2 regions of the Marinomonas sp. BSi20584 genome follow, and region 2 is predicted to be linked to the other one. Evidence: predicted binding sites of a transcription regulator. Region 2 holds the regulator's gene; the other holds the start of a gene.

Region 1 (15,656 bases), on a different contig from region 2:
CGTGCTAACCGAGGTATGGAAGGTTTAGCCATCACACCAGATGAAACTACCTTAGTAGGTATGATGCAATCGACGCTGCAGAACCCTGATAAAGCTGCACAAAAATCGGATTTGACTCGTATTGTGACAGTGAATTTAATCACAGGTAAAACTGAACAGTATTTGTATCGCCAAGAACAAAATGAAAACTCTAATTCTGAAATATCTACTTTAACAGCTAATAAGTTTTTGGTTATCGAGCGAGATGGTGCTTTTCTTTTCGGAGGTCCAGATGGTGAATCGAAAGCTAAGCCGAATGCTCAAAAGCATATTTATCGTATTGACTTAAGCACAGGAACGTCGCTTTCTAATGTCGCTTTGTCCTCTTCTATTACTCGTGATGAGAGCCATGGGTTAATGATTGATGGCTTAACGTTAGAGCAGTTCACTATTAAAAATGGCTGGGAAGCGTTAGCAGAAAAGGGAATTAAACCAGTTAACAAAACATTAGTGGTAGATATGGTGAAAGCCGTTGCTTATCCGCACGATAAAATGGAAGGTTTGTGGGTGATTGATGGACATCATCTTGGTGTGCTGAACGATGATGATTTTGCTACTTGGTCGACCAAAGGCAAACTAGAACAAAAGCACCTTGATAAAAACACTATTGATTCGAATCGACTCTATATTATTAAAGCGGATTTAATGGGTAAGTAACTACTTTTCCCATTTAAATATTCTTTTAAAAAAGGAATGCCAAAAGGTATTCCTTTTTATTGATATTTCGTAAACAACTATTCTTGTATGGTTTTTATTTTTGAGTTGAATTTTTTGGCCTCATTTATAATAAAATCTGAAAACAGTTTTACATGACTAGGTTGGGCTCTGTTTTTCAAGCTCACTAAATAAATCTCCCTTTCTAAATCGACATCTTCAAAAGGCACAATAGCAATATTTTGATGCTTAAATTGAAATAACGTTAAACCGCTGGTAATGCCAATACCATAGTTAGCAGAAATAAGCCCCATCATGGTCGTGAGTTGTTGCACTTCTAAAGAGTACTTAATTTGTTTTCCTTGGCTTTCAAATAGCTTGTCTGTGTATTGGCGGATGCTTGTACGTTGACTAAAGCCAATAAATGGATATTTGTAAAGATCGTTGAGTTTCACTTTTTTGTTTTGTGCCAGAGGGTGATTGACGTGACATAGTAAATAAAATTTATCCGAGAATAGGTAGCGGGAATCAAAAATATTAGTAGCGGGTTGGCTGGCAGTGAGCGCCAAATCTGCTTGGCTATTTACAATGGATTTGAGGCATTGATTCCATTGAGTATCATTTAATTTTATTTGGGTCTGTGGGTGCATCGTGCTGTATTGGGCTAGTATTTCAGGTAGCCATTCTACCGCGAGCGATGGTAGTACGCTCAATGTTAGTGTGCCATCTTTTCCTGAAGCTCGAGCTTCAATTTCATTGATGGCTTCATCGTAATCTAAGATGAGGCGGCGTGCGATTTCGATAAAATGAATACCATTAGCGTTTAACTCAACCTTACGTGTATCTCTATCAAATAAACGGTAACCGATTTCATCTTCAAGACTGGCAATTAAGGTACTAAAAGCTGGCTGTGAAAGATTAAAGCGCTTGGCCGCTTGAGTAAAGCTATCATGGTCACTTAGCGCTAAAAATGCACGTAACTGTTTTATAGATAAATTCATTATTTTTCTTTTTTATGCGTTTAGGTTGATTCTCATTAAATCATTTTTATTCAAAACGATACTAACCATCTAAGTTGTAAGCGTCAAATTATGGCGATGTGACGGTGTAATATTTTTTAATTTTATTTGAATTTAATATATACCTATTTGATTTTTAAATATGTTTTTGTTTTTTTAATTTGAATATCCATTAAGCTCATTTGTTTTTTCGATTGGAGTCTTTTACTTGTTTAATGGTAGAAATAAAGCCTGATTATGTTCGCTTTCATCTTTGAAAGCAGTCACATTGCTTCAAATATAATAATAAGGAGTTGCTCAATGTTGGCATTCTGGGGTTTCTGCACCATAGCGGTGTTATTGACGCTTATCATGACCAAACGTATGTCGGTCGTTGTGGCCTTAGTTTTGGTTCCTATCGTGTTTGGATTATTGGCGGGTTTAAGTTCTGAATTAGGTGGTTATATTTTAGACGGGCTGAAAAGCGTGGCACCTACCGGAATTATGCTGACATTCGCTATTTTGTATTTTTCTGTGATGAATGATGCTGGGATGTTTGATCCAATGATTAAAGGGATCATTAAATTTGGCGGACAAGATCCAATCAAAATCGCGGTTGGTACTGCGCTGATTGCTATGTTAGCGCATTTGGATGGTTCTGGTGCATCTACTTTTTTAGTTTGTATTCCTGCCATGATACCTATTTATGATCGATTAGGAATGGATCGTAAAGTGCTTGCCTGTATTGCTGCATTAGGGGCTGGCACGATGAATATTGTGCCTTGGGGTGGCCCAACATTACGAGCTTCTTCTTCATTAGGTATCGATATCTCTGAGCTATTCAACCCAATTATTCCTGCGCTTGGAGCAGGGGTATTAACTGTTCTTGCTGTGTCTTTTTGGTTGGGTAAAAAAGAAAAAGTGCGTTTGACAAATGCCGGCACGTTGGGGAGTGGTTCATCGTTTGTTGGTATTGATGATAGCGAAGATGAGGACAAAGCTAACCTAAAACGTCCTAAGTTATTTCTGTTTAATTTATTACTTACAGTAGGTGCTTTGACGGCACTGGTTACGAAAAGTGTGCCTTTACCGGCTGTATTTGTTATTGCTTTACCTATTGCCTTGTTGGTGAATTACCCGAATGTAAAGTTACAACAAGCTCGTATTACGGCCCATGGTCACGCAGCTATTTTGATGATTTCAATTATTTTTGCCGCGGGCGTGTTTACTGGCATCCTCAAGGGATCAGGCATGATTAAAGCATTGGCAACTTCACTGGTGGGTATTGTTCCAGAAAGTCTAGGTGCACATTTTCCTCTTTTGACTGCTATTACATCTATGCCTGCAAGTTTGTTGTTTGACCCTGATTCATATTACTTCGGAGTGTTGCCTGTTTTAGCGCATGCGGCTGAAGCTTTAGGAGCAAGTGGTATTGAAGTAGCTCGCGGTGCTTTACTCGGTCAAATGACAACGGGTTTTCCAGTGAGTCCTTTGACTGCATCAACTTTCTTATTAGTTGGGTTAGCGGGTGTTGATCTTGCTGATCACCAAAAGAAGACCATTCCATTAGCGTTTTTAGTGACTATGGTGATGACTTTAGTTGCTGTGATTACGGGTGCATTAAGTATTTAAGCCGAAGGGGATTTATCATTATTATTTGGTGATATTTCCCTTCTGTAGTGCACTTATACTGGCGCTTTTCTAATAATTTATTGGATCAAATAAGAGCATGAAAAAAATCAGAATTGGTTCTGGTGCAGGTTACGCAGGTGATCGAATAGAGCCAGCGGTAGAGTTGGCTCAAAAAGGTCAATTAGATTATTTAGTATTTGAATGTCTTGCTGAGCGAACCATCGCCATAGGTCAAAAGCAAAAAAAGCAGAACGCGAGCAAAGGTTACAACGAATTGTTAGAAGCTCGAATGAGAGCAGTACTGCCAAGCTGTTATAAGAACGAGGTGCGGATTATTACTAATATGGGCGCTGCTAATCCTATTGCAGCTGGACATGTGGTAATGAGTGTTGCTAAGGAGTTGGGCTTAAAGTCATTTAAAGTGGCGGTGGTCACTGGTGACGATGTGTTGCCTGAACTGAAGAGATTGGATTTAAAGCTGATAGAGGCGGGTGTTGCTTTATCTCACAGTGGCAAAGATATCTTATCGGCTAATGCTTATATGGGGATTGAAGGCTTAGTTGAAGCATTGGAAAGCGGAGCCAATATGGTGATTGCAGGTCGAGTTGCTGACCCTTCTTTGTTTCTTGCTCCTATGGTGCATGAGTTTGGTTGGTCCCGAGATGATTGGAGGAAATTGGGAAAAGGTACGTGCATAGGTCATTTGCTTGAGTGTGCAGGCCAAATAACTGGCGGGTATTTTGCTGATCCTGGTGTTAAGGATGTGATGAATTTGGCTCGTCTTGGTTTTCCTCTTGCTGAGGTTGAGGAGTCTGGTGATGCGATTATCACAAAAGTCGAAGGTTCTGGTGGTGTGGTTTGTGAAGCCACTTGCAAAGAGCAGCTGTTGTATGAAATCCACCGACCTGATCAGTATTTTACTCCTGATGTTGTTGCAGATTTCTCAAATGTCACTTTTCAACAAGAAGCTGAGAATCGTGTTGCTGTAAAAGACGCAAGTGGTTTGCCTCGAACAGATACATTAAAGGTGTCTGTAGGGTATAACGATGGTTTTATTGGCGAAGGTGAAATTTCGTATGCAGGACCAAATGCGGTAGCTAGAGGTCAACTAGCGCTTGATATTGTAAAAGAGCGTTTTGCTATTTGTGGCTTTGAGCCTGTTGAAGCTCGCTATGATTTAATTGGCGTGAATGCATTACATGGTGAAACAAGATCAGCTCAAAATGAACCTTATGAAATTCGTGCTCGTGTAGCGGTTCGTTGCTCAACATTAGAAGAAGCTATATCGGTAGGTAATGAAGTTGAAACTTTATACACCAATGGACCTGCGGGTGGCGGTGGTGTTATGAAGTCTGCGAAAGAAGTACTAGCTATGGATTCTAGTTTGATTCCCCGATCTCAGGTTCACGCTATGATTACAATTTTAGAGGGTTAAGCAATGAAATTACGTGACATCGCTCATTCCCGTACAGGTGATAAGGGCAATATCTCAAACATCTCTCTTATTGTTTATGACATTAATGATTATGTGCTGATTAAAGACGCTGTGACGGCAGAGAAAGTACAAAATTGGTTTGGTGATATTGTCTCTGGTGAAGTTGTGCGCTACGAACTACCGGCTATCGGTGCATTAAATTTTGTTATGTATGAAGCGTTAGGTGGTGGTGTTACTCGCTCTTTGGCTCTCGATATACATGGTAAGGGTCTCAGCTCAGCTTTGTTAGATTTTGATATTTAGCTGTTTTTTAAGCCTGCCACAAAAATTGATGACAGGCTTTTTATCTTTATACTCTCTTCTTGTACCAGTCTTGATATTTCTCCTTTCTATTTATTTTTAATCTGATGCCTGATTAATAACTGTATTAACGTCAAAAATTCAGTACATTATAAGAGAGCTATCGTTCCTTGTATTCTTCTAGTTATGGCGTTTGTCCTAAGAAAGATTATATGAATTTAGAATCGTTATTTTCCGTTGCTCCCTATAATTGGAGCTCGATTGCTACTGCTATTTTTTGTGGCGTTATTGTTGGCTTAGAGCGACAACTGAGAGGTAAGCCCGTAGGAATCAGAACCTCAGCGTTAATCGTATTGGGGACTTATGTGTTTATTGCATCGTCGATGTTTGTTGCTGCTGAGACTACAGATCCATCGCGAATCATAGGTCAGGTGATTACGGGGATTGGCTTTCTGGGGGCTGGAGTTATGTTGTCTAAAGATGGTGCGGTTATTGGTGTTACCTCGGCTGCGACGATTTGGACTCTGGCCGCAATCGGTGTGTGCATTGCTATTATTGGCTCTTATGTGGCGATAAAGCTGTCTTTTATCGTAGTCGCTATATTATATGGTGTCGATATTCTTGAAGAATATTCGTCGGCTTTTACGCGGGGGGTACATTCTAAATACAGTCGGTGGCGCAAGAGAGATTAAATAATACTTAAGACAATATTGGAGGTGGAGATGGTTTCAGGTTATCGAGTTAGTAGTCATCGTGAAGAAATGGATTTTGATGCCATTCATACTTATATATCAAGCACTTATTGGGCGGAAGGCATCCCTAAAGAAACGTTTAAAAAGGCCTTAGATAATTCGTTGTGCTTTGGTGTGTTTTCGTCTGAAGGTAAGCAAGTTGGTTTTGCTCGAATGATAACGGATCAGGCAACTTTTGCGTACTTGGCCGATGTTTTTATTGATGAAGCTCATCGTGGTAAAGGGTTGTCAAAATGGCTCATGCAAGAAGTCCATGACCACCCATCGCTACAGGGATTACGAAGAATCTTGTTGGCAACCCGAGATGCGCATAGCTTGTATCAACAGTTTGGCTATACACCATTAAGTTCACCATCAACCTTTATGCAAAAATGGCAGCCTGACATTTATAAGGGATAGTTTACTCAGATAGTTCTACACAATTACGTCCTTTATCTTTACCTCTGTAGAGTGCTTTGTCTGCGCGTTTTATCATTTTTAGAGCGTTATCATTATCTTGATGGCGCTCAGTTAGTCCTTGTGTGATCGTGAGTGCAAGGCTAAATTTACTGAATTTTTGTTTTTCTATTGTCGTTTTCAATTTATCCGCTATGACGGCTGCATCATGTTTTGCTGTGTTTGGTAAGATAATGATGAACTCTTCTCCTCCAAATCGGGCAATAATGTCGTTTTTTCTTATTGCTTGTGAGAGGGTGTTAGCTATTTCTATCAGACATACATCACCAATATCATGACCATACATGTCGTTTATTTTTTTAAAGTAGTCAATATCAATGAGAATAAGGCTTAAAGGCAAATTAGCCGTGTTTGCATTGTCTAACTCTGTACTAAAATGAAGGTTTAAGCCTCTTCTATTGAATAATCCTGTTAAGGGGTCTTGGATATTTTCATTTTTCAGCTGTTGTGTAAGTTCAGCGTACCTTTTTAAAAAGAAGCGGCCAAAGACGCCACTAAAAATAATGGAAATTGTTAACCAAAAACCTCGATCGATTGATTTTTGTTGAGAGTGAATCTCCCCTGTTAAATCGGTAATGTGCTGACTAAAAATGGTCGCTAATATGACGCCTAGGGCAAGTATGATCGTAATAATTAATGATTCGCGGTAACCCCCAATTAGAGCTGCAAAAATAGGGCATAAGGGTAAAATACAGGCTGCCTGACTATTGACTCCTCCCGAGAGTGCTAATGTGGGAAGAAGGATGATAACGGCGGTACATAGAGAAAGAATAATCTCTAGTTTGGGTAGAATATAGAAGCGAACAATTACATATAGCGCTGTGACTATTACTAAGTCTAGTAAAATGATTACTGTAAATTGAATTGGCAGATCAACAATTAAAGGTCGAAATATCAGAGCAAAAAAAATGGTAATAATAGACAGCTCAATTATTCTTAAAGTGAGCTTATGATTTAGGTCTACTTGAGTGTTATTTGGCATAATCTTGTGCCATTGTCCTTTTTAGATACAAATAATGAGTATTAAAGATTCATACTAATCAATCGCTAGTTGTATTTTATAGCGATATGCTTGTTCGATTTTTCAATTTTAGCCTTCGTCTTGTCTCTTTTTTGTGATGAAAAAAGACAAAATCTAGCAAGTGATTTCTAAGTAAAGTAAACCAAGCAAATAAAAGACAACTATATGCTAGATTTGTTCTCTATGTTGTTATGTGTTGTAAGGAGTGTTAAATGAAAGTAAGAAATCGTTTTATTGCGTTTGGTGCTTTGTGGTGTGGTTTTGTTACTTTACCAGCTATGGCTGCCACATTTGAAGTGCCACGGTCTTTTGAGATCATGTATGTCGATCTTGAAAGCGCAGGTCATTTTGGTAATGATTTTAAAGTAGATATTGATGAAGGTCAGCATCAGATAGTTGTGCGTTTTAACAAGTTGTTGCGAAGCGGTGGTGATACACAAAAATATCAATCTGAACCAATTGTTTTGGATTTACAGTTTGAAAAGAATACCTATTTTACGCTGAAAGCACCTTATATATCGACTCAAAAGCAGGCCGAGGCCAATGCCAAAGACCCACAATTTACGATTTATGATAACGTAAATGGTCAAGATGTTGACTACAAACAACAAAGCTTGAAAACTAAATCTGGACTTCAGAACACCCGTGATTTTGTTACAGAAATTGAGCGACTAACCGCCAAAAATTCACCGAGCAATACTAACTCTGGTTCTGGTTCTGGTTCTGGTTCTGGTCCAGTACCTGCTCCTGTTATTATGACAGAAGACGTTGCGTTAGAAATGATGCAATTTTGGTATAATCAATCCGACGAAGTGACTCGTAAAGATGCGCGTATCTGGATAGCAGATGATATGTATAAGCCAACAGTTGCTAATATCCAGCTGGAAATGTTTCAATTTTGGTTCAATAAAGCAGACAAAGAAGCGAAAAAAGCCTTACAGGTTTGGCTTGTTGAATAGCACATGTACTTTAATAAATTAAAAAAGCGCCCAATGAAAATCTGGGCGTTTTTTTGATCCATCGTATTTTAGTTAAGTGTCGGTTTGTGCTTTGGCGTACTTTTGGTTGAATTTATCGTTTACCCAAAGTGCCAATAATATAACCCCGCCACCAATGGCTAGACGTAAAATATCGGCATCTCTGTTCCAAAAAATCACATTGACGACAATTCCAGCAGGTATTAAAAGGTTATTAGCAACAGCAAGAGTGCCAATATCCACCATTGTAGCGCCCTTATTCCAAGCAAAATAACCTAAGCCAGAAGCAACTATGCCAAGATAAGTCAAAATTGACCATTGAAGCGTTGTTGTTGGTAGTTTATCTGGATTTCCTAATGCTAAGAAACAAGGAATAACAACGGCCAAGGCTCCAAGGAAAAACCAGCCAAATACCGTACGTTGTGATAGATCTGGGCGTTCCTTTGCAATAATACGTTTATAACCAACTTGTCCTGAAGCAAAGCAAATGTTAGCACCTTGAACGATTAACAATCCTTTAATAAACCCTTCGTCTACTCCTTGGTAGCGAATGGCAACAGCTCCAAGAATGGCTAAGATTGCACTAATGGCAAAGCCTATATTAAGACGGCGATCTAGCATGTCATTAATTAGAGTGACATATAGTGGTGTCATAACTGTAAATAGTAAAACCTCAGGAACGGATAAATATAGGAAGGATTGATAATAAAACCCATACATAATGCCAAGCTGTAGAGCGCCGCATACCATTAATTTAAAAGCGATTTTTGCTTCAATCTGACGTAGTTTTAAGAAGGGCAAAAAAACCACAGTTGCAAGTGTTACACGCATTAAAACAGAGAACCAGGCGTCGACCTGACCGGCAAGATACACCCCAATCAAGCTAAACGAAAAAGCCCAAAGTAAGGTCACTGCAATTAATATTGGCATATTGGTTTATTCCAGATGAAAATTTTCGCAAAGTTTACCGATTTATAGGTGAATGGTAAAATAGTTTACTTTATTATTTTCTTTGGTTTACTAGTGTGTGCAGTCTGATCTTTTATCGGACGGGTCTTTTTATCTGCAAGATTGAGTGAAAAGTGATTTGATTTAGGTAGTTGATCTTTTGTTGACCTACCTAGGGTATTGTCGACATTGTCCTTTGAGTTACCGCAAAACCTTGATCTAGATTAATAATTTTATTTTTCATCCTGTTACCTTTTTTGTCACAGACATTTTATTGATCAAAAAAAGGAATCGATTATGAAAGCTCTACTTCCTGTCGCTCTTGTTTCTGCGCTTTGCTCATCAGTTGCATTGGCTCATAATGCAGGGGATGTTTTTGCTCGTGCAGGCCTTGCAGTAGTGATGCCAAACGAAAGCAGTGATGATGTATTGAATAAAGGTGAATTGGAGCTTGATAGCGATACTCAAGTTGGCGTTACTCTTACCTACATGCTGACAGATCAGTTTGGTGTTGAGTTGCTAGCTGCTTCGCCTTTTACTCATAAGGTATCGACTAAAGGTTTAGGTGAAGTGGCTGAAGTATCGCATTTACCGCCTTCTTTAATGGCGCAATATTATTTTGGTCAGGCAAATAGCAAAATCCGTCCTTATATTGGCGCTGGCTTGAATTATACTATTTTCTTTGATGAAAAAGGTAAAGGTGCATTGGCTGGTACTGATGTGAGTCTCGATAATTCTTTTGGTCTAGCTGCTCAAGTAGGTGTTGATGTCAATTTTGCTGAAAACTGGTTTGCTAACGCGTCTCTCTGGTACATGGATATTAATACTGATGTGCATACAACAGTAGGAACCTTTAACGCTGATATTGATCCTATTACCTTCATGGCAAGTGTTGGTTATACTTTCTAATAACGAGTATTTAAGAAAAGCAAAGGCTTTGATTTTTTGAATCAAAGCCTTTTTTCGTTGTGTTGTTTTATAGGACTGGGGTAGGCTTTTCATTTTTACATAGCTATTTTGTCTCTCTTGGAAAAACGATGTTATTAGATTTTTTATCCGAACTTGAACACCGTTGCAGTGTATTTTTGCAAGCTCAAGGGCATGCGGATTCTGCTCATGATTTGAACCATATTTCCCGAGTGGTAAAAGTAGCAAAACAACTTGCGATTGAAGAGGGAGCAGACTTGGCTGTTGTGGTTCCTGCTGCTTGGCTGCATGATTGCGTTTCTTTGCCTAAAAACCATCCAGAGCGTCATTTAGCCTCTACATTGGCAGGAGATAGAGCTATTAACTTCTTGGCCTCAATTCATTATCCAAGCGAATATTATGGTGCGATACATCATGCTATTCGCGCTCATAGTTTTAGTGCCAATATCTCGCCAGAAACTCCTGAAGCTAAAATAGTACAAGATGCTGATCGGTTAGATGCATTGGGTGCAATCGGTATTGCTCGATGTATGCAAGTAAGTGGAGCACTAAATCGTCCTTTATATTCCCTTAATGACCCGTTTTGCGAAATACGAGAGCCTGATGATACGTTTTATTCTATAGACCATTTTTATAACAAGTTGTTTCATATTGCAGATAGCTTGAATACGCCTTCAGCGCGGTTGGAGGGCAAAAGACGAGAAAGAGTAATGCGTATATTTTTAGGTGATCTAGCATTAGAGGTTTAATTTAAACCTCTTCTACACTTTGTCATTAATAGCGTGCAAATTTGTTAGCATTTTTGCGCCAATTTCTAAGAATTTCTTCAGTTCTTCATCACTAACATCTGCTCTCATTTCTTTTAGAACCGCTTTGTCTGCTTTTGCTAATTGTTGATAAAATCCTAAGCCTTTCTCGGTTAATAGAAGAAACTGACTACGTTTATCATGTGGATTCTGGGTCTTAATAACAAGCTCTTGGTTCACTACTTCTTGAACCAATCGAGTGACTTGGCCTTTGTCTCTTTCGGTTATATCTGCAAGATAATTTGCCGTGCAGTTCTCTGTCTCATGGATATGTTTCAGAATCATAAAATATAAAGGAGAGAGTGGTAATCCTTTTTCTTTCATGATGTTTTTCATTGAAGCTTTTAATCCACCGATTGTATTTATGAGAAGAGTTTGTAGTTCTGACTCGTAATGCTGCATAGAAAATTCCAATGTAGTTGACTATGTCAACATAATTTAATATAGTTGACTTTGTCAATTTAATTTACCGTATTAACCTTATCATTCACTGCGAGCAGATCTATGTCAAAGAAAGTTCAAAAAATTGCTATTATCGTTAGTTTTGTTATTGCTATAGGAGGTTCTTTAACCCTACTAATGACTTGGAAGAATATTGGTTTTACTGATGGCTTTATGGGGGCTTGGCTTTCCTCTTTTGCTCTATGTGTTTTATGTATTGCGCCAATTGGCGGTGTCATTGCCTTTATGATTAATCGCCTTGTTAATTTAGTTTTTCCACGTTTGTCGTCTGTGAAGAAAAATATTGTGTTTGGACTTATTATGGCGGTATTGATGGAATCTATCATGGCCGTTGTGACAACCATGAATCTACACGGCTTTATGGTGCTAAAAGATTTTATTGATTTTTGGCTTGTGACGTTTGTTTCAGCCTTACCTGCTGGATTGGCTATTTCCGTGCTGATGTCTCTTGTTATTAAACCCAAATTAGCTGCTTTTTGGGCTAAGCCTGCATAAGTTTGTTTAAGGTTAGTTGGTGTTTAGGAGAGAGCTTCAGCGAGCTTGATTTGGACTAAGACAGAGCTTTCGTCCTTTTCTAGTTCTAGGTTGCGGATAGGGAATGGTGTTGCTTTGTGCTGATAGGGATTTTCAATAGTAGATAAATGAAATTTATTAACAGAAAACTACTTAAGTAAAGCCATAAAAGCTAGAAAACAAGACGCTAAGCCTAGCTTGTAAACATAGGCTGTTAGCTACTAAAAGCGTCTTGTTTAACCTTTATAAGGTAGGGAATCTAGCTAGGCGAATAACAAGTAACAGTTGCCCTGCTCTATACCGACTGTCGCTTTTTTGAGGTGGCTTCCCTGGCATGGGCCGGTAATACATGTACCGTCTAGTGGAGAGAAAAGAGCGCCATGATGATGACATTTTAAATAATCACCTTCCTCATCTAACGCAGGATCAGAAGACCAATTAAGTTGCTTTTTTTGATGAGGGCATAAGTTTTCATAAGCAAGAATTTGACCTTGTTGCTTAGTTACTAAAAAGTTATATTTTTCTACTGTTATGTTTAATGCTTTGCCTTCAGGAAGGTTTTGCGCATCAGGGATAAGGTATTTATTAAACACGTGATTACCGCACTTTTTTATAATGAATGTTGTTTACTTCAGTAGAATTGACGCTTTCCATAATCATGCGAACTAGAGTGAGAACAAAAATCCTCACATTTTAGTGGTGTTTTCTTTCAATTCTACCGCTGACTAAGTGAATAAAGTTCAGCAAAATGTCAGTTAAATAAACTTTCCGTGAGCAAAGACTCTAAAGCGCTATGAGCGATGAGTCAATATGCAAGAATTGAGTTAGTTGATTTTAGGTCGTTGCTTGCTTTCGGCAAGCTCCCTATACTTACCCGCTATGACTAAAAAAACTCCGGCAAAATCTTCACGTAAGTCCCCGACTCAAAAGAAAAAAACATCACAATCTTCCTTTTTGAAGAGGCTGTTCTGTGCCCTTTTTAAATGGGGGGTAATTATTGCTTTGATAGGAAGTATTCCTTTCGCTGGTTGGGTATGGTGGCTAAATGGGCAAGTTGTTAGCCGTTTTGAAGGGCAGAAATGGCAAGTGCCTTCAGAGGTCTACAGTGCACCTGTTATATTATCAAGTGGAGCACCTTGGAAAAAGCAAGACCTCGAAAGTTTATTGGAAGAAACTGGTTACCGATTTGGTCGAAATAGTCAAAACGTTGGCTGGGCTGCTCGTAGTCAAACGAAAGTCAGTGCACATTTGCGTTCCTATGTTGATCATTTGGGATTTCATGAAAGTGAAAGGCGTATTTTTTCGTTCCAAGATGGTCGCTTAGTTATTCAAGCATTGAATGGTGATGAAATAGACGAGGCAAGGATAGAGCCTCAGCGTATTGGCTTCTTGTATGGCGGTAATACAGAAAGCCGTCAAATTTTAACATATGATGATATTCCTAAGCCCCTGATTGATATTTTGATTGCGGTAGAGGATCAGGATTTTTATCAGCATTGGGGAATTTCTCCGACTGGTATTGCGCGAGCTGCGCTAGTTAACTTAACTCATGGCTCACGACGCCAAGGTGGCTCTACCTTAACTCAGCAGCTTGTGAAGAATATGTATTTGAGTTCTGAGCGAACTTACACGCGAAAGCTGACTGAAGTGGTGATGAGCTTACTGCTTGAGTACCATTATTCGAAAGAGGCCATTATCACGGCTTACATGAACGAAGTGTATTTAGCTCAGTTGGGCAGCAGTGCCTTGCATGGTTTTGCTGCGGCTAGCCAGCATTTTTTTGGTCGCCCGTTGAATGAACTAAATATCGATGAATTTGCTCTGTTAGTTGGTATGGTTAAAGGCCCATCTCTTTACAATCCTGAGCGATCTCCAAATCGTGCAAAAGATCGCCGTAATACCGTACTGGCTATATTGAAAAACCAAGGCCGTTTATCTGATGTTGATTACAATAGCCTTATAAAGCAACCTATCCGACTTGCTGATAAGCAAAAAGAACGCTCAGTGTTTGGCGATTATTTAGATTTGGTTGCTATGCAATTGTCGCGAGATTTTGATGAAACTACTTTAGCGACGAAAAACTTACGCATTTATACTGGGGTCGACATACGAGCACAGCGAGCGGCAAGTTTAGCGATGCAGCGTCAAGTGGCAGCATTGGAAAAGCGTGATCCTAAATTAAATGGTCTGCAAGGCGCTATGGTTGTTACGGATAGGCTGAATGGGCAAGTACGTGCCGTGGTTGGTTCTAGTGGACAGCATTATACTGGTTTTAATCGAGCGTTAGGGGCGGTTAGGCCTATCGGTTCATTGGTGAAACCACCGCTTTATTTATCTGCGTTAGCAACTGGACGCTATACATGGTGGACTGAAATTGAAGATAAAAAACTGCGCTTTAACATAGGTGGTCAGGTTTGGGAACCTGAGAACTACGATAGAAGAACTCATGGTGTCGTACATCTTTATGAGGCGATGGCGAAATCCTATAACCTAGCGACTGTTTCATTAGCACAGCAAATCGGTTTTGATCGAGTGGGTGATACCTTGCGACAGTTGGGTGTAAAACGACCTTTTACTATGCATCCAGCGATGGCTCTGGGAGCACTAGAATTATCTCCCTTTGAAGTATCTCGTCTATATCAACCTATTGCCTCTCAAGGAAAGAGTAGTGAGTTGGGGGTCGTGCTTGCTGTTATGGATCAGAAGGATCAGCTCATGAAGCGATTTGATCAGCATAATGATGTGCCTTTTACTGATGCCTTACTTGCTGTGACCTTGGATGGTATGACAAAAACACCAAAAATCGGTACAGCTAAGGCGGCTCAAGCTGCTTTTCCAGATCTAAATTTTGCGGCTAAAACGGGAACAACAAACCAGCAAAAAGACAGTTGGTTTGTCGGAATCACTGGTGATTATTCGTCTACGGTATGGCTTGGTGATGATAATAACGTACCGTTAAGCATTACTGGTAGTAGCGGCGCATTAAAAGTGTGGGTGGATTTCACCAAAAATGTAAACTCGAGGTCTTTACCTGATACTTTGCCTAACGGTGCCGCTCGCTACAATGTCTTAGATAGTAAGTTTGAAATCGCGGCAGACCGCTGTAAAGACAAGACACCGCTAGCGTTTATTTTAGGTACTGAGCCAAAAGATAGTACTTCATGTTTTTGGCCTTTCTAAATTCATATATATGAAACTAGAAAAGAAGATTGATAATTGTTTAGTTCTTATATAGCCTTTTAGGCTGTTGAAAATAAACAGATTACTTTCATTTTTAAAGTTAAGTAATTGTTGTTGAAGGTTATTGGTGCCTTTATGGACTTAGGATATTAAGGCGATTTGGGAAAAGTTGTCGAGATGAGAAGTGAATTAAAATGCTTCTTAGAAATAACACCACCTTATATATGCAAAAGAAAAAAGCTTCGCTTATCGTTTGAATTTTATTTGTAAGGGAGTGGCGCTGTATGCGGCTGCACACACACATGGTTTGCTGTTTATTAGCGGTGACTTTTTTTAATACTGATATCGCTTTCGCACAAGACGACTTGTCTTCTTGTGCCTCTCTTACGGCATCTGGTAACTCAGAATACCCTCCTTTTTTGTGGCGAGAAACGTCCACTTCAACAGAGTTACATGGCGTTAATCGTCTTATCATTGATGAATTAAGTCGTCGTATTGATATCCCTATTAGACTTATTCATGTTGGGCCTTGGTCACGAGCTCAAGGTGAAGTGAA
Region 2 (15,656 bases):
AAGCAAAAGAACAAGGGCGAAATCGCTGCATTATCGCTTGATCTAAATAGCATTAGATTTCGGGAAAAAGAAGAGGGTGTGCATGGTAATTCATGCACACCCTTTTTTGTCGAATCTCAAATAATTAGCTAAATGTGTTTTTTTATCTAGTCCATTAGGGGGGCATTAAATATAGCTTTTAGCTTAAAACATGATCAACAGGTTTCATTTGAGGCGGTAGATCAATACTTCCAAGAGCTCTATGAACATCGCGTTCAATGATTCGAACCATTGAATCGGTTGGCAAATCATTGACATCGTTGCCAAATGGATCTTCTAATTCATTGCCTATTGCATCTAAACCAAAGAATGTATAGCTGACTATTGTCGTAAATATAGGGGCCAACCAGCCTAATGGCTCAGCCATTGCAAATGGTAATAACAAGCAAAAAATAAATGTCGTTCTATGTAATAGAAGTGTATATGGGAATGGAAGCGGGGTATTTTTGATTCTTTCGCAGTTAGCCTGAGCTTCAGATAATCCTATTAACCGCCTTTCAAGCTCTAAGTAACGCCATTCACTAATGATCCCATCAGAGGCTAGTTTTGAGCATTTTTCACCAATATTACTTAAGATTGTATCCGCTGGATTATCGATAAAAGTGAACTTATCATCAGCTATCCATTTACTTAGGGAAATACTCTCATTATTGCCTTTTAATTTTGAGTTTAGAGCATGTGCAAAGGCACAAAGCATTTTTAAGATTTCCTCACGAGTTTGTGCATCTGATATCACAATGCTTTCGCGGCAAAAAGCGCGTACTTCAATGATGATTTTCCCCCACATTTTTCTGCCTTCCCACCATCTGTCATAACATGAGCTATTTCTGAAACTCATAAAAATAGACAACGACAAACCTAAAAGAGTAAACGGAATTGAGCTTACATTCTCGAAAGACGCAGGATATGTTTTTTCTAACAGAACAATTAGTGAGGCAAAAACGGTGATTAATAAAACACGTAAAGCGATGCGTTTGGCAATCGAACCCTTAAGGGTCGTAAGTATAACTATCCAATTTGGATTTGGGCGAACAATCATGAGGTAAAGCCTAAAGAAAGATTAAATAAACGGTTATGTGTCAGACCAAGACTTACTAAATTTACTCAGAATAAACATTCAGAGAGATGATTGTTTAACATTTCAATAGAAGGATGAATTTGGTTCGTGGATGATAGAGCCAGTGATGATGGCTTCCAAGCATTAGTAATCATCAGCTGAAAAATAGTCGTTATACGCATAAAGCATCCATTTACACTATTTCCGATAATAACATTTATCGGAAATAGTGTGCGTACATAGAGCTTTCCAAATCTCATAGTTTCTTATTTTATTGAGATTTCAACCAAGCCAGTAATTCTGGCAATGATTTAATTTGATGCGTTGGCGTAATGTCTTCAGGATGTGTTTTGTTGTTATGATTGAGCCAGCAAGTATCAAAGCCAATGTTATTTCCACCTAGAATGTCAGATTCCAGTGTGTCACCGACCATTAGTACATGATTTTTATTTGGCGTACCCATTTGCTCTAAAGCATGTTCGAAGATTTTAGGATGCGGCTTAGCAACACCAACAAGTTCGGAAATAACAACTGGTGAAAAATATGGCAGAAAGCCAGTTCGCTCTAGGCGGATATGTTGTAACTGTGCAAATCCATTGGTAATGATGCCCATGTTTACTTTGTTTTCATGCAGATGCGTTACAAGCTCTATAGCACCTGGTAATGTTTTACAAATTTCAGCCATGGAGTCTAAAAACTGTTTATTAAGCTCTTTGGTGCTTATGGCCAATCTATCGCTCCAAAGTTTAAAACGACGTGTTTGTAATTGCTCTGCGCTAATTTGTCCATTTTGATATTCTACCCAAAGCGGTTTATTTACAGCTTGGTATTCATCATATTCTGGTTGCTCAAAAGTTACGCCATGCTTAGAAAACATGTGTTTTAAACCTGCGAAATTATCAAAATGAAAAAGGGTTTCGTCAGCGTCAAATAAGATCCATTGATATTTCATTGTTTCAACTTATATATTGCTTAATTTATGTATATTAATAATGTTCAGGATGAAGAACTGGAGCTAACGCAAGCACTAATGCTTGGGTATACACGCTTTCTCTTGTAGCGGCATGGTTTGTAAATAAGCCGATGGCGCCGCCTTTTTGTCGAATGTTATCGGTATTAAATAGCTCATCCATCACTAGCCCTAGTTCTTCATTGGCTTGTAAGCGCTGATAAACCTTATTGGGTAGAGGTAAATTAGCTGAACGGCCGGTCATTAGTTCACCATTACTATTTAAAATGGCAACATAAGCAAAGGTCGCGGCGCCCTCCTCGAATTCATCGACGCCACCTTCCATGGCTACAAAGAAGTTCATGTCTGTGCTCGCGCTATGTTCTGAACAATACCTAGCACGGTTTTGTGCACCAAGGCGTGTTTCTGCTTCTGTCATCGGTTGATCAGCAACATCAGACGGAGTATGCATTTCTTCACAATGAATGGTGTGATTAGGAAATACCTGTGAAAAAGCCTGTCTTGCAGCATTTACTTTGACGGGATTAGTTGATCCAACACAAACTCGAATGACGGTGGAACCTAGTTTAGTAGTCATTTACGCCTCAATTTCAAAAAGTATAAAAATAAAAAAGCCGCTACGTTGTTAATAGCGGCTTGGTATTTAGACTATTATTAAATCTAAGCTTGCCCTTTAATAATGGGCGTTGGGCAAACTACATCGGCATTTTGTGCTCTGTGTCTTAACAAATGATCCATAATGGTCAAGGCTAACATTGCCTCAGCAATAGGTGTAGCACGAATACCAACACAAGGATCATGGCGGCCTTTGGTGATAACTTCTATTGGATTACCAGCACGGTCGATACTTTTACCAGGGATAGTAATACTGGATGTTGGTTTTAGAGCCATATGGACAACAATATCTTGCCCAGAAGAAATGCCACCTAGTACACCGCCTGCATGATTGCTTAAAAAACCTTCTGGCGTCATTTCGTCACGGTGCTGGCTGCCTTTTTGCTCTACAACATCAAAACCGTCACCAATTTCTACGCCTTTCACCGCGTTAATACTCATGATGGCTTTTGCAATGTCTGCATCTAGGCGATCAAATACAGGCGCCCCTAAACCAGGCATAACATTTTTAGCGATAACGGTGATTTTTGCACCGACTGAATCGCCTTCGCGACGAAGTGCAGTCATATATTCCTCAAGTTCCGGAATAGCATCGGGATCTGGGCTAAAGAAGCTGTTATCGTAGACTTGGCTTAAATCTTTGACTTCCAATTTGATTGGACCAAGTTGTGACAAGAAACCTTGGATTTCGATACCAAATTGTTGCTTCAAGTATTTCTTGGCAATAGCACCAGCAGCCACGCGCATTGCTGTTTCACGAGCGGATGAACGACCGCCACCACGATAATCGCGGAAGCCATATTTTTGATCATAGGTATAATCAGCATGAGCAGGACGGAAAGTATCTGCGATGTTGCCATAATCTTTTGAGCGCTGATCGGTGTTTTCGATTATTAAACCAATCGGTGTTCCAGTGGTTTTGCCTTCAAAAACACCAGACATGATTTTCACTTCATCGGCTTCACGACGCTGTGTTGTGTGTTTCGATGTGCCGGGTTTACGTAGATCTAAATCACGTTGTAAATCAGCTTCGCAAAGCTCAATTCCTGGTGGGCAACCATCAACAATGGCGCCAAGCGCAAGACCATGACTTTCACCAAAGGTGGTGACTTTAAAAAGTGTTCCAAATGTATTACCAGACATAGTTTATTTCTGCTCTTGTAATAGTTCGCTAAGTTGTTCTTTAGTTAGGATAAAAACACCGTTACCACCCTGCTCTAATTCTACCCACATAAAGGGAATATTAGGATAAGCGGCTTGTAAGGCTGTTTCAGTATTTCCTACTTCGTAGACTAATATACCGTCATCTTGCAGATAATGCGCGACTTGGGCTAAAAATTCATGGGTGAAATTGAGGCCATCTTCACCGGATGTTAAGGCTAATTCAGGCTCATTATGAAATTCTGCAGGTGCATTTTCAAAGTCGTCTGCATCCACATAGGGTGGATTACAAATGATCAGGTCATATTGTTTGCCTGCCAAGCCTTTAAACATATCTGAATGAATGGCATGAACTCGCTCTTCGACTTGATGACGGACAATATTTTCATTGGCAACTAATAATGCGGGTTCACTGATATCGGAAATATCGACTTCTGCATCGTCAAAGACTAAAGCTGCCGCAATACCCAAACAACCAGAGCCAGTGCACATGTCTAAAATATTCAACGGATAGTTTTTAAGCCAAGGTGCAAATTCACTTTCCAACAAAGATATGATTGGAGAGCGAGGAATCAATGTGTCTTTGGTAACTTTAAACGGTAGTCCCATAAACCAAGCTTCCCCTAGAAGGTAAGGCAATGGCTCGCGTTTAGTGATGCGAGTTTGAACTAGCTTAAGAATGTGTTTCTTTTCATTGTAGGTCAATGCGCAATCCAACATATCACGATCAAAGTCGAGTGGAAGTTTTAATGCCCCCATAACAAGATGAACAGCTTCATCCCATGGATTGTCTGTACCATGACCGTAAAACAAGTCTGCCTGTTTAAAGCGACTGAATGTCCAACGAATGAAGTCTTTGATGGTGGATAAATCACGAACGGCTGATTGCTTGTAGCTCATCTTCTCTTCTTAATTATGAATGCGCGGATATGGCGAGTAACTTATTATAACGGTTATTGTTTCGTGCCTCTATCTTTGCGTTGCATGGTTTTTACTGAGCTGGTTAAGGCATCGAGTTTTTTCGTCATTTCTTGCCACTTTTTCGCATCATTTTTTATTTTATTTTGTTGGTTTTCTTCTAGGAATGCTGCAAGTTTCGCGTTTTCTTCAGTGAGCTTAGCAATTTGATTGTCTTGTTTGGCAAGATCTACTTCTTTTTGAGCAAGGTTAATTCTGAGTTCGGCGTTATCTTTTTCTTCTTGTTTGATCTGGCTGGTTAATACAGAGTTTTGAGCAATCACTTCTTGGTATCTTTGCTCACTAAATGCAAATTTTTGTTTAAAGGTTTCTGCTTCATCACCTACTTTTTTGTGCTCTGACATTAATGAATCATATGCTGTTTGTAATTCGATTAATGCTGAAGATAAAGACATATAACCACTTCGTGTTGCTTCTTGCTTGAGTTTTTGGTGTTGCTCAATTTCGGACGATTTTTCATCAAGCAATTTCCCTAGATTTTGAGTTACTTCTCTTGAAAAGCGCTTAAAAACAGGAAGCAATACATCATTGAGTTCGCTTAATTCGTGTTGTTGCTGTTCTTTGTAGGCTTCTTCCCAGTCAGTAATTGCATTCAGGAAGGTAGTGTTTGAGCAGCGACGTCCGTCCTTTTGTAGAAAGTATTCGGTTAAACGAGGAATATTTGGGAAGCTGTTCTTTTCTATCAACTCCCAGCAGGCTTGGTGAATTTCTTCTCTTGCTATGTTTGCTTTGCGAGCCATATATCATCCTACTGATCGTTTAAGATTCAAATTAAATAAATTAAGTATTTAGTTTATCAAACTTATCTTTCTTGTAAAACAAGATGGTGAGTTACTGGCAGCTTTCATTTTTTTGCTTTGGTATATTTTAGACAATAAAAAAGCTCCCGCAGGAGCTTAGTGGTACTGGCTGATCTTTAATGTTATCAAGCTGATATTTATTGGATGCTGGTAGTGTTTATAACTCTTGTCGCCATTTCAACACCAAACTCTTTAGCTAGCTCTTTCCATGAATCTTGTTTCGGCTCATAGACAACAGGCTCTGCATCGGGGAAACGCGTGTCCAATATATCAGTTACGCTTGCCAAACCATCGATCAAACCAATCTTGATGGCTTGTGAACCAGTAAATACCATACCTGAGAAGACATCATCCGTAATAACAAGCCTATCCCCACGACCTTCTTTTACAGCATTGATGAACTGTTGATGAGTTTCATCTAATACTGCTTGCCATTTCACTTTTGCTTCTTCGGTCATTGGGGCGAATGGGTCAAGAAAAGCCTTGTTGCGCCCTGCTGTAAAAGTGCGTCGTTCCACACCAATTTTTTCAAGCAAGTTACTTGCGTCAAAGCCGGAGGAAATAACACCAATTGAGCCAACTAAGCTGGCTTTATCGGCGTAGATTTCATTTGCTGCTGAAGCTATGTAGTAACCACCGGAAGCGGCCATGTCTTCAACAACCACTAGAACCGGAATGTCTGGATAGTTTTGTTCTTTCGCGCGAATGGCATCGTAAATAATACCAGAATGAACTGGACTTCCGCCTGGGCTGTTCATTTCAATGACCACACCTTTTAGGCGAGAGTTTTGGTAAGCGGCATCAAGCAAGCCAACAAACTCAGAGGATTCTATCTCGTTATCAGCGCCAATAACGCCACGCATTTGAATCATGGCAACTATATCACCTTCTAAACTGACATCTTGAAAATTAGATTTTGCAAACCAACCACCAACTACCGCTAAGAAAATCGCGAGCGTGGTAAAGCGAAAGAAGATTCTCCAGCGTCTAGTGCGACGCTTCTCGATAAGATTCTCACTGAGTGTTTTCTCTAGTAATGACCAAATCTCTTTATTTGGGTCAGTACTATCTTTTTCGATCTTCTTCCCTGTGCGTGTATGTTCGCTTGAGGTTTCACTAAGTGACTGCTTGCGATCTTCGTCTTCTGTCCAGCTCATTTGTTATAGCCCTAAAATATTTGATAATTGATTGAAATCGTTTATTAGCGCATGCGGTTGGCAAGCTCTTAATCGTTCTTCTTGATGTGCACCATAAGTTACTCCAATGCTTTTCATTCCAGCACTTGTTGCCATGTTTAAATCATATTCTGTATCGCCAATCATGATGGCATGTTCAGGCAAAAGATTTAGCTCAGCTAGTATTTGCTCCAGCATTAACGGGTGTGGTTTCGATATGGCTTCATCGGCACAGCGGGATGCGACAAAGTAATCTCTTGTATTAGTTAGAGACATTACTCTTTCAAGCCCTCGACGACTTTTACCCGTGGCTACCGCCATTTTTATACCTGCAGATTGCAGTTTATTTAATACGCCTATAACTCCGGGATAAGCTAATGGCGGCGTTTGATCTAATGCTACATAAATAGTCTTGTAGTGCTCGATAATTGTATTTTGTTTATTTAAAGATAACTCTGGCCAAACCGTATCTACGGCTTTATCGAGAGATAAACCAATGATATTTTTTATATCATCTTTTGCTCTTGTTGGTGCTCTTGCCAAGTGGCCAGCCTGCAACATGCTATGACATATATTGTCGATGGAGTCGAATAAGGTACCGTCCCAATCAAAAATTACCAACTTAACCATAGATACCTCTTAAGAATAGTCCGGCGAGAGTGTACCATAACCGAAAATGACTAAATAAGGATTGGTAATGACTACAGGCTATACATTAGAGCAACTTTCAATTGATCAAAGTGTTGAATATCGCAAAGTGGTTACACAAGCAGATGTACAAGCTTTTGCTGATGTAACAGGTGATACAAACCCTGTTCATTTAGATGCTGAATATGCAGCAACGACTTCTTTCGGTCAGCCAATTGCCCATGGCATGCTGACAGCTGGCTTTATCTCAGCAGCGATAGGTACTCAATTGCCAGGACCTGGCTGTATTTATTTAGAGCAAACGCTAAAGTTCCGCTCTCCGGTTTTTGTTGGTCAAGAAGTGGTTACGACTGTAACGGTTACTGATATCAATGAACGTCGTCGCCGTGCAACACTAAAAACAGTGTGCGAGTGTGACGGTAAAGTGGTTGTAACAGGTGAAGCAACCATTATGCTGCCGGCATAAAAAGTGAGCAATGATAATAAAAAGCATTAACCCATAGCTGGTAATGCTTTTTCGTATTTGTTATGGCGACGAGAATATGTGCCAATTTTATCAATGCCATGGCCAAATATTTTTTTATGTATCTTTAATCATGGCTCCCTTATTTGCATCACAATTGTTAGACAAAGTGTCTGATCGTGAAAAAATGCGGCATTTTGTAAAAAAGGCTGGGATTTAGGCAGGAGCAAGCCTATATTTATTAGACAAAACAAGGATTAGGTGTTGCCATGAAAATTCAATTACTAATGATCATTACCGTGATTATATCGTCTTTATTGACGATATCTCAGCGCGCCAATGCTCAAGAAGTAAATCAATTTCGCTGGCTAGAACCTACTGTAGAGCAAAGATGTGATGAAGTCGTTGTCCCAGATCAAGATAATGGAGCAGATAGCGGCTTTATTGTATTTATTCCATTTCGGACTCATCCCTCAGCTTTAACTCCAACGCCTTTTCTAAATTATCGCTTACCTGTTATTGCTAAAATTAGTAGTAGCATCAATCCAAGAGCCCCACCGTTTTCACTGATATAACTCACCCACGCTTTAGCTATTTTATTTTTTACACTGGGGATTAATCATGAAAACACTAACTTATGTATCTACAAAAGACGTTAACCAACTAACTTGGCCTGCAACTACAGAAAATATAAACCTTTATTCTTCTGCTTTATCAGTCTTTACTGATTTTCAAACGGCCGGCCCACGCGTAATTGAATCAAATACTCGTGCAGATGAGCTTGTTCAGTTGATGAGAAAAGAACATGTACGCATGAAAATCGTAGTCGATGCAGATAATCGCTTTGTTGGCGTTATTAGTCTTGAAGACTTGTCTGAAGATGTCTTCATTAAACAGGTAGCAAATGGTTTTCAACGTTCAGAATTGATGGTTGCAGATTTGATGAGAGCTAAAGAAGTGTTACTTGCTCTATCGTATACATCTCTTAAGCATTCAGATATTGAATCACTTTTGTTTAGTCAGCGTAACAATAAGCTGCAGCATTTGCTTGTTATTGATGAAGATACCAAGGCTATTCGTGGTTTGATTTCATCTAACGATGTTGCTCGCCAGCTTCGATTGGATATTGATGTTGCTTTCTCTAGTTTTGCGCATACTTACCAAAGCGCTATTCTTGGTCAAAAAGAGCCTACAAAAAAGCTAAAGGTAGCTTAATTCACGATCAACTTTTAGCGCTAGTTACTTAAAAGAAGCCCAGATTATTAGATAATCTGGGCTTCTTTTTGTTTGCTCTTGTTTCTTATTAGCCTTTCTTTTCGATCCAATAGTAATAAATCTCCCCTTCTTGATCTTGTCGAATAAGCTTGTGGCCAAGAAATTGGCAGAACTTTGGAATATCTCTTGTCGTTGATGGATCAGTCGCAATGACTTTTAGCACCTCCTTCGCAGCCAGTTTTCGCATCTCTACATGAAGCATCATTACGGGTTCAGGGCAAAGTAAATCTGTTGCATCAAGCTGAGCTTGGTGTTCCATAATATTTCTCTCAATAGGTTAAGCTTCGGTTTCGATATTCTTCTCTAGCCAGTTTTTCGTGTGAATAGCTATTTCTAAAACAGTGTCTTCTATACTTTTATTGTATTTTTTTAGCGTTTTAAAGTCATGGTCCGCACCTTCTATCCAAAGAATATTCACATTGTCAGGCAATATTTGCTTACTAACCCAATCGTACGAACCTAATTGATCTCTTGTGCCTTGAATAATCAAACATGGTGCTTTTAGTTCAGCAAGAAACGATAATCTATTTTTTTCGGGCTTTCCGGCTGGGTAGAAAGGAAAACCGAAACATACTACAGCTTTCACCATGGGTAGATGTGTTAGTTGTGTAGCTACTCGACCTCCCATGGATTTCCCAGCAACAATACAGCTATTCTCATCCACAATATGCTCAGCAAATTCAGGAACAAGGGTGTTAAATCTAGGTGGTGGCCTTTTCTTTCCTAAACGCTCTTGCTCTTGCATATATGAAAAAGTTACTGGTATCGCAGCTTGCTGTCTTTGCTCGGATATTGCGTCACAAAGTTGCTTTAAAAAGGTGTGATTGTGACCAGCACCAGCACCGTGGGCGAGGTATAAAGGGAGAGAATTCATGTTCATAGTTTTCAAAAAAAACGCTATTAGACCAGATTAGATCGATGGTTAGAACCTTGCTAGATGCATTATTACCAACAACATAGAGAAAGGTTTTAGTTGCAGTATGAAAATCCTTGATCTGGGTCAGCAAATGGCTTTTCACTAAAGTGTAAACTCCTATTAGAAATTTTAATAGGAACACATCATGATTTGGGATTCTTCACTTATCGCTAAGTACGATCTATCTGGGCCTCGTTATACATCTTACCCAACGGCACCGCAATTTGACTCAAGTATTAGTAAAATTGCGCTTATTGATAAGATGTTAACGCCTTCCGAAGCGCCTCTTAGTTTGTATTTTCATATTCCGTTTTGCGCTCACCTTTGTTACTACTGCGCCTGTAATAAGATTGTGACTAAGCAGTACGATAAAGGCGCCGAATACGTTGAACTACTCGGCGAAGAAATGAGATTACGCAGCCTTATGCTTGATCACTCAAGAGAAGTTACGCAGTTACATTTTGGTGGTGGCACCCCTACTTTTTTGACCGAAGAATTAATTGAGGTGCTATTTGATAATATTCAGCAACACTTCAATTTAATTAATGACGGAACGCAAGATTACAGCATTGAAATAGATCCTAGAGAAATAAGTCGATCTAAGCTGAAGTTATTAACTGAAAAGGGAATTAACCGAATTAGTATTGGTGTGCAAGACTTTGACATCAAGGTACAAGAGGCCATCCATCGTGTTCAACCCGTTAAAATGGTTGCAGATCTTGTAAAAGATGCTCGTGAATTAGACATTAAGTCAATTAATTTTGATCTAATTTATGGCTTGCCATATCAATCTATAGAAGGCTTTAGAGAGACTTTGGCGCAAGTGATTGAATTATCACCAGAGCGAATTTCGCTGTTCAATTACGCTCATTTACCTGATCGATTCCGTGCTCAAAGACTGATTTCAGATGATAGTTTGCCCGTATCAAGTATGAAACTTGATTTGTTGAAAATGAGTATTGAGTATTTGATAGCTGCTGGTTATGAATATATCGGCATGGATCATTTTGCAAAATCAACTGATAGCTTGGCGATAGCTCAAAAACAAGGCAAGCTACAGCGTAACTTTCAGGGCTATACAACACATGCTGGCACAGATTTGGTCGCATTTGGCGTTTCTGCTATTAGTGATTTAAATGGTGTTTATATTCAGAACCATACTGACTTATCAATTTATAGGAGTAGTATTGAGAAAGGTCAATTAGCTATAGCTAAAGGGTATATTAGTGATCTAGATGACAGAATTCGACATCAAGTTATAATGACGCTAATTTCTCAATTTGAGTTGAACACTGCCATTATTGAGCAAAAATATAATATTAGCTTCTTCGAGTACTTTTTTGAAGAGATGGAAAATCTAACTCCCATGACTAAAGATGGTATGTTAGATATTGATCGTAGTGGAATGCAGACCACTATTAAAGTTACAGAGCGCGGTAGATTATTAATTCGCTGTATTTGTATGGTTTTTGATAAATATCTCAACGGCGCCATAAAATACTCTAAAGTTATATAGATCGAGATCAGGGAGATTCACATGTCATTGACACACACACAGTCACGATTCAACAGTACGCTTACTTCGCAATGCCAGAACTGTAGCTTAAGCGCCCTTTGCCTTCCAATAGCATTAGCTGATGAAGATATTAATAAATTAGATCAAATAATAGAGCGTAAGAAACCACTAAAAAAGGGCGAGTTTTTGTTTCGCCAAGGCGAAGCGTTTGATTCAGTTTATGCTGTACGCTCTGGCACTTTAAAAACATTCAATATTACGTCCGTCGGCGAAGAGCAAATTACAGGCTTTTATTGCCCCAGTGAATTAGTCGGTTTAAGCGGGATTGATTCAAACGTCTACCCTGTTTCTGCAAAGGCACTGGAAACAACAACAGTGTGCGAGATTCCATTTAGTCATCTTGAAGAGCTGTCTTCTCATATCCCTTCTTTGAAGCATCAGATATTTAAGGTGATGAGCCGTAAAATATCCGACGACCAACAGATGATGGTATTGTTAGGGAAAAAGAATGCTGATGAGAAAGTTGCTTCTTTCCTTTTGAATCTATCTAATCGTTTCAAAAAGCGTGGTTATTCAGCGAGCTCTTTTCGTTTATCTATGTCGCGCGGGGAAATTGGTAACTACCTTGGATTGGCAGTTGAAACTGTTAGTCGTGTCATCACCCGTTTTCAAAAAAATGAGTTAATACATGTTGATGGCAAGGAAATAGAAATAATCGACTTCCCTGAAATGCAAAAACTCGTTGGGGTTGCTAGTGATTGTGGTAAAATCGCCCGCATTTGATTGATATGATGAGGCCCAACAGGCATGCTTTACGACGATTTTTACGTTAAATCCCTAATACAAACAATAGAAGACTGGCCAAAACAAGGTATAAGCTTTCGAGACATTACTCCCATTTTTAGTGACCCTAAAGGCATGAGAATGGTTGTTGATGCTTATGTGCATCGCTACATTGCAACAGATATCACTCATATTGCCTGCATTGATGCTCGAGGCTTTTTAATTGCTGCTGTTTTAGCCTATGAACTGCAAAAGCCGCTTATCTTAGTGCGTAAAAAGGGCAAGCTTCCAGGAAAAACCATTTCACAAAAATACGCTTTGGAATACGGTGAAGCGGAATTGGAGATCCAAGAAGGCGCAGTGAAAGCGGGCGATGAAGTATTGTTATTTGATGATTTGATAGCGACTGGTGGTACCCTATTTGCCGCTATCAAACTATTGACCAGCCAAGGTGCGAATATAAAAGAAGTGGCAGCTATTATAGATTTGCCTGATCTAGGCGGAAGTCAAAAACTAAGAGACAGTGAAATACCTGTTTTTAGCCTTTGCGCTTATGATGGTGAATAATGCTCGAATGTTAACAAATAAAAAGGTGGCATAAGCCACCTTTTTATTTTCAAATAATATTTACTGTTATTAAAAGTCTACTGTTGCACCAATAGAAAGACCTTTGTCAATTTCTTTACGAGAATCATCTTCATATACAGTTACTGTTTTGCCATATCGAATAAACGCACGTGCATTGCGCATAGTCATGTATTCAGCACGAAATTCATAAGTGTACATATGATCTAAGTTGGAGATGGATAATACTTGTGGTGAGTAATACACAGAGCCATAGATACTAACTCGATTCGCTTCTGGTAAGGTGTATCGGTACCAACCACCTAAAGCAAGCGCAACAGATAAGTCGTCCTTCTTGTCTAAATCTGCATCAATAGCATATAGTCTAATACCAATACCTGCTTGAAGCGGTCCACTAGTATCTGAGTCTTCAACAGTGACACCTATATGTGCAGTAGAGGTATTTTTGTCATCATTATGAGTCACGCCGCCATTAACGCCGAACGCTCCCATATTCAAGTTAATATCACCTTTTACTGTATCATTCGTTAGACTAACTCCAGCGGATGATGCATTGACGATAGAAGACCCTAAAATACCGACGGTTAACAATAGAGCTTTATGCGTTAGGTTCATTTCTATTATCCTATAATGAAATAATATTTAATCGGTCAAAGGCCGCGGGCGACTGTTTTAACCCTTTAAAGTCGAATAGTTTTGTGTCTGCCAAATGCGATGGAACGACATTTTGAATAGCAGAAAACATGGTTTCCGTTCTACCAGGAAATTCTTTTTCCCACTTTTGTAACATGTCTTTTACGACTTGTCTTTGTAAGTTCTCTTGAGAGCCACAAAGGTTACAAGGGATAATAGGATATTCCTTCATCACAGAGAAGGCTTCAATATCTTCTTCTTTGCAGTAAGCAAGAGGACGGATAACGATATGTTTACCATCATCGCTTAGCAATTTTGGTGGCATAGACTTTAACTTACCACCAAAAAACATATTCAAGAATAATGTTTCAAGAATATCATCTCTGTGATGGCCAAGTGCGATTTTAGTCGCTCCAATTTCCTCAGCAAAACCGTATAAGGAACCACGGCGCAAACGAGAGCATAAGCCACAAGTGGTTTTCCCCTCAGGCACAATTTCTTTTACGATGCTGTAAGTATCGCGTTCTAAAATATGAAAATCCACACCTAGCTCTTCCAGATAAGCAGGTAAGATATGCTCAGGAAAGCCAGGTTGCTTCTGATCTAGATTCACAGCAACAATACTAAAATTTATAGGTGCGCTAGCCTGAAGGTTCCGCAAAATTTCAAGCATAGTGTAAGAGTCTTTGCCTCCAGATAAACACACCATCACTTTGTCACCTTCTTCAATCATATTGAAGTCAGCAATAGCTTGGCCGGTTAATCTGCGAAGGCGTTTTTGGAGCTTGTTTAGCTCTAACTTTTCTTTAGGTCGAGTAGATAAATCCATCATATATACGCTGTAAACAAAACGCGACTATATTACTATAAGCATGAAGCTACCGCATCAAAAATGGATAATATAAGGCAAAAGTGTATAAAAAATCACTTTCTCACTGTTTTTATAGGTTATCAGCTATCTTTGCTTATAAATTGTAATGTTGAGCGACAACCTTTGCAGATGTATTCAACGCCGCGCTGAGCTCTGGTGTGCCGCTGTTTAGTGAATTGATGTTTTTGGCAGGAGCAGTGGTATTCATAGGCGTGTTTTTGTGGGGGAACATCAAAGGTATGTGTTCGATTTGGTCGGATGCCATATACCTTAAGCATAACAGCTTGCCACTCTTTGCCATGAGGTTTCACCGTGTTACCGTAAATTTGAAATACAATGATGTGAGCAACTTCATGTGGAACAACGGTGTTTAAGAATTCAGCCGGGCTTTGTTGATACATGAAATGGTTAAACCGCAGTTCATTTTTTTGCAGATGTGCGGTACCTGCAGCCCTGCCTCTTTGCTTTAAATTACATGACGAGCGTTTAAATTTATTACCAAAAAACGCATCAGCTTTATCAAAGCAATGATCGGCTTTTTCAATAATGATGCTCAACACATCTTCGTCGTAGTTTAAGCTCGTCTGTCGAGAGGTTAAGGGCATAATGTAGCCTTCTCTTTTAAATCTACCTCATGAATGATTTTAATGAGCGACTCAGCAAAATCAGCCACTTTTTCTTTTGATAAACCAGTTAAGCGACTCAATGAAGCAATAGAGTTTGGCTTATGCAAGCAAATTAACCTAAGTTGGGTATCACTTAAGTCCAGTTTGCCGTAGCTGTACTTCCAAGCCAATATTTTATGCCAATTTATGCTGTCTATTGCAAGATGCTCTTCTTGAAGGGCCGGATAATAATGCTCACTAGGAATGATTATTTGTGTTTTTCCTTGAAGTACACTCCGTGATTTCTCGTTGATATGTACGGCAAAAACACTATGTACTCCAAGCGTAATATAATCGTAGGCAATTAAATGCCTTATAACTGATTTCCATTGCACTTCACTTAACTCTTTGCCTTTGCCAAATAATGGTAACGACTCTGCCCCAACGGCCGAAACTACTTTGGTTTTCTTCCCAAGTAAAATTTGGATAAGTAGCGAAAAAGGCTGAAGTCCTTTCGTGTGATAAATGAGTGATAAAAGCTTCTGACTAGCAGTCGTCATATTCTG

Evidence for each region. The regulator FNR, encoded in region 2, switches genes on or off when oxygen is low (the NO sensors DNR and NnrR bind a similar motif). The targets are predictions, from matches to a motif close to TTGATNTANATCAA.
Region 1: TY87_RS03405 (OmpW family outer membrane protein) is a predicted target of FNR. The motif match lies at 9,427-9,440, and genes of this name have one in related genera.

The regions. Positions count from the first base shown of each region.
Region 1 is NZ_KZ454870.1:119,152-134,807, forward strand. Features, by position in the region: gene TY87_RS03355 (esterase-like activity of phytase family protein) at 1-696, shown strand, start outside; gene TY87_RS03360 (LysR family transcriptional regulator) at 774-1,694, opposite strand; gene TY87_RS03365 (CitMHS family transporter) at 2,013-3,323, shown strand; gene TY87_RS03370 (acyclic terpene utilization AtuA family protein) at 3,421-4,758, shown strand; gene TY87_RS03375 (AtuA-related protein) at 4,762-5,061, shown strand; gene TY87_RS03380 (MgtC/SapB family protein) at 5,271-5,750, shown strand; gene TY87_RS03385 (GNAT family N-acetyltransferase) at 5,781-6,209, shown strand; gene TY87_RS03390 (GGDEF domain-containing protein) at 6,211-7,248, opposite strand; gene TY87_RS03395 (YccT family protein) at 7,500-8,246, shown strand; gene TY87_RS03400 (carboxylate/amino acid/amine transporter) at 8,319-9,194, opposite strand; gene TY87_RS03405 (OmpW family outer membrane protein) at 9,510-10,121, shown strand; gene TY87_RS03410 (HD domain-containing protein) at 10,250-10,888, shown strand; gene TY87_RS03415 (MarR family winged helix-turn-helix transcriptional regulator) at 10,901-11,347, opposite strand; gene TY87_RS03420 (DUF2798 domain-containing protein) at 11,450-11,902, shown strand; gene TY87_RS03425 (Rieske (2Fe-2S) protein) at 12,184-12,513, opposite strand; gene TY87_RS03430 (transglycosylase domain-containing protein) at 12,923-15,100, shown strand; gene TY87_RS03435 (substrate-binding periplasmic protein) at 15,385-15,656, shown strand, end outside.
Region 2 is NZ_KZ454869.1:134,824-150,479, reverse strand. Features, by position in the region: gene TY87_RS02355 (sensor domain-containing diguanylate cyclase) at 1-41, shown strand, start outside; gene TY87_RS02350 (bestrophin family protein) at 179-1,078, opposite strand; gene yjjG (pyrimidine 5'-nucleotidase) at 1,368-2,048, opposite strand; gene yjjX (inosine/xanthosine triphosphatase) at 2,083-2,643, opposite strand; gene aroC (chorismate synthase) at 2,727-3,824, opposite strand; gene prmB (50S ribosomal protein L3 N(5)-glutamine methyltransferase) at 3,828-4,742, opposite strand; gene TY87_RS02325 (hypothetical protein) at 4,796-5,560, opposite strand; gene sppA (signal peptide peptidase SppA) at 5,758-6,777, opposite strand; gene TY87_RS02315 (HAD-IA family hydrolase) at 6,781-7,425, opposite strand; gene TY87_RS02310 (MaoC family dehydratase) at 7,493-7,909, shown strand; gene TY87_RS02305 (hypothetical protein) at 8,176-8,481, shown strand; gene TY87_RS02300 (CBS domain-containing protein) at 8,528-9,121, shown strand; gene tusA (sulfurtransferase TusA) at 9,210-9,440, opposite strand; gene TY87_RS02290 (alpha/beta family hydrolase) at 9,459-10,055, opposite strand; gene hemN (oxygen-independent coproporphyrinogen III oxidase) at 10,243-11,613, shown strand; gene fnr (fumarate/nitrate reduction transcriptional regulator Fnr) at 11,635-12,396, shown strand; gene TY87_RS02275 (adenine phosphoribosyltransferase) at 12,421-12,963, shown strand; gene TY87_RS02270 (YfaZ family outer membrane protein) at 13,033-13,596, opposite strand; gene ttcA (tRNA 2-thiocytidine(32) synthetase TtcA) at 13,607-14,446, opposite strand; gene TY87_RS02260 (SprT family zinc-dependent metalloprotease) at 14,566-15,045, opposite strand; gene TY87_RS02255 (RecQ family ATP-dependent DNA helicase) at 15,081-15,656, opposite strand, start outside.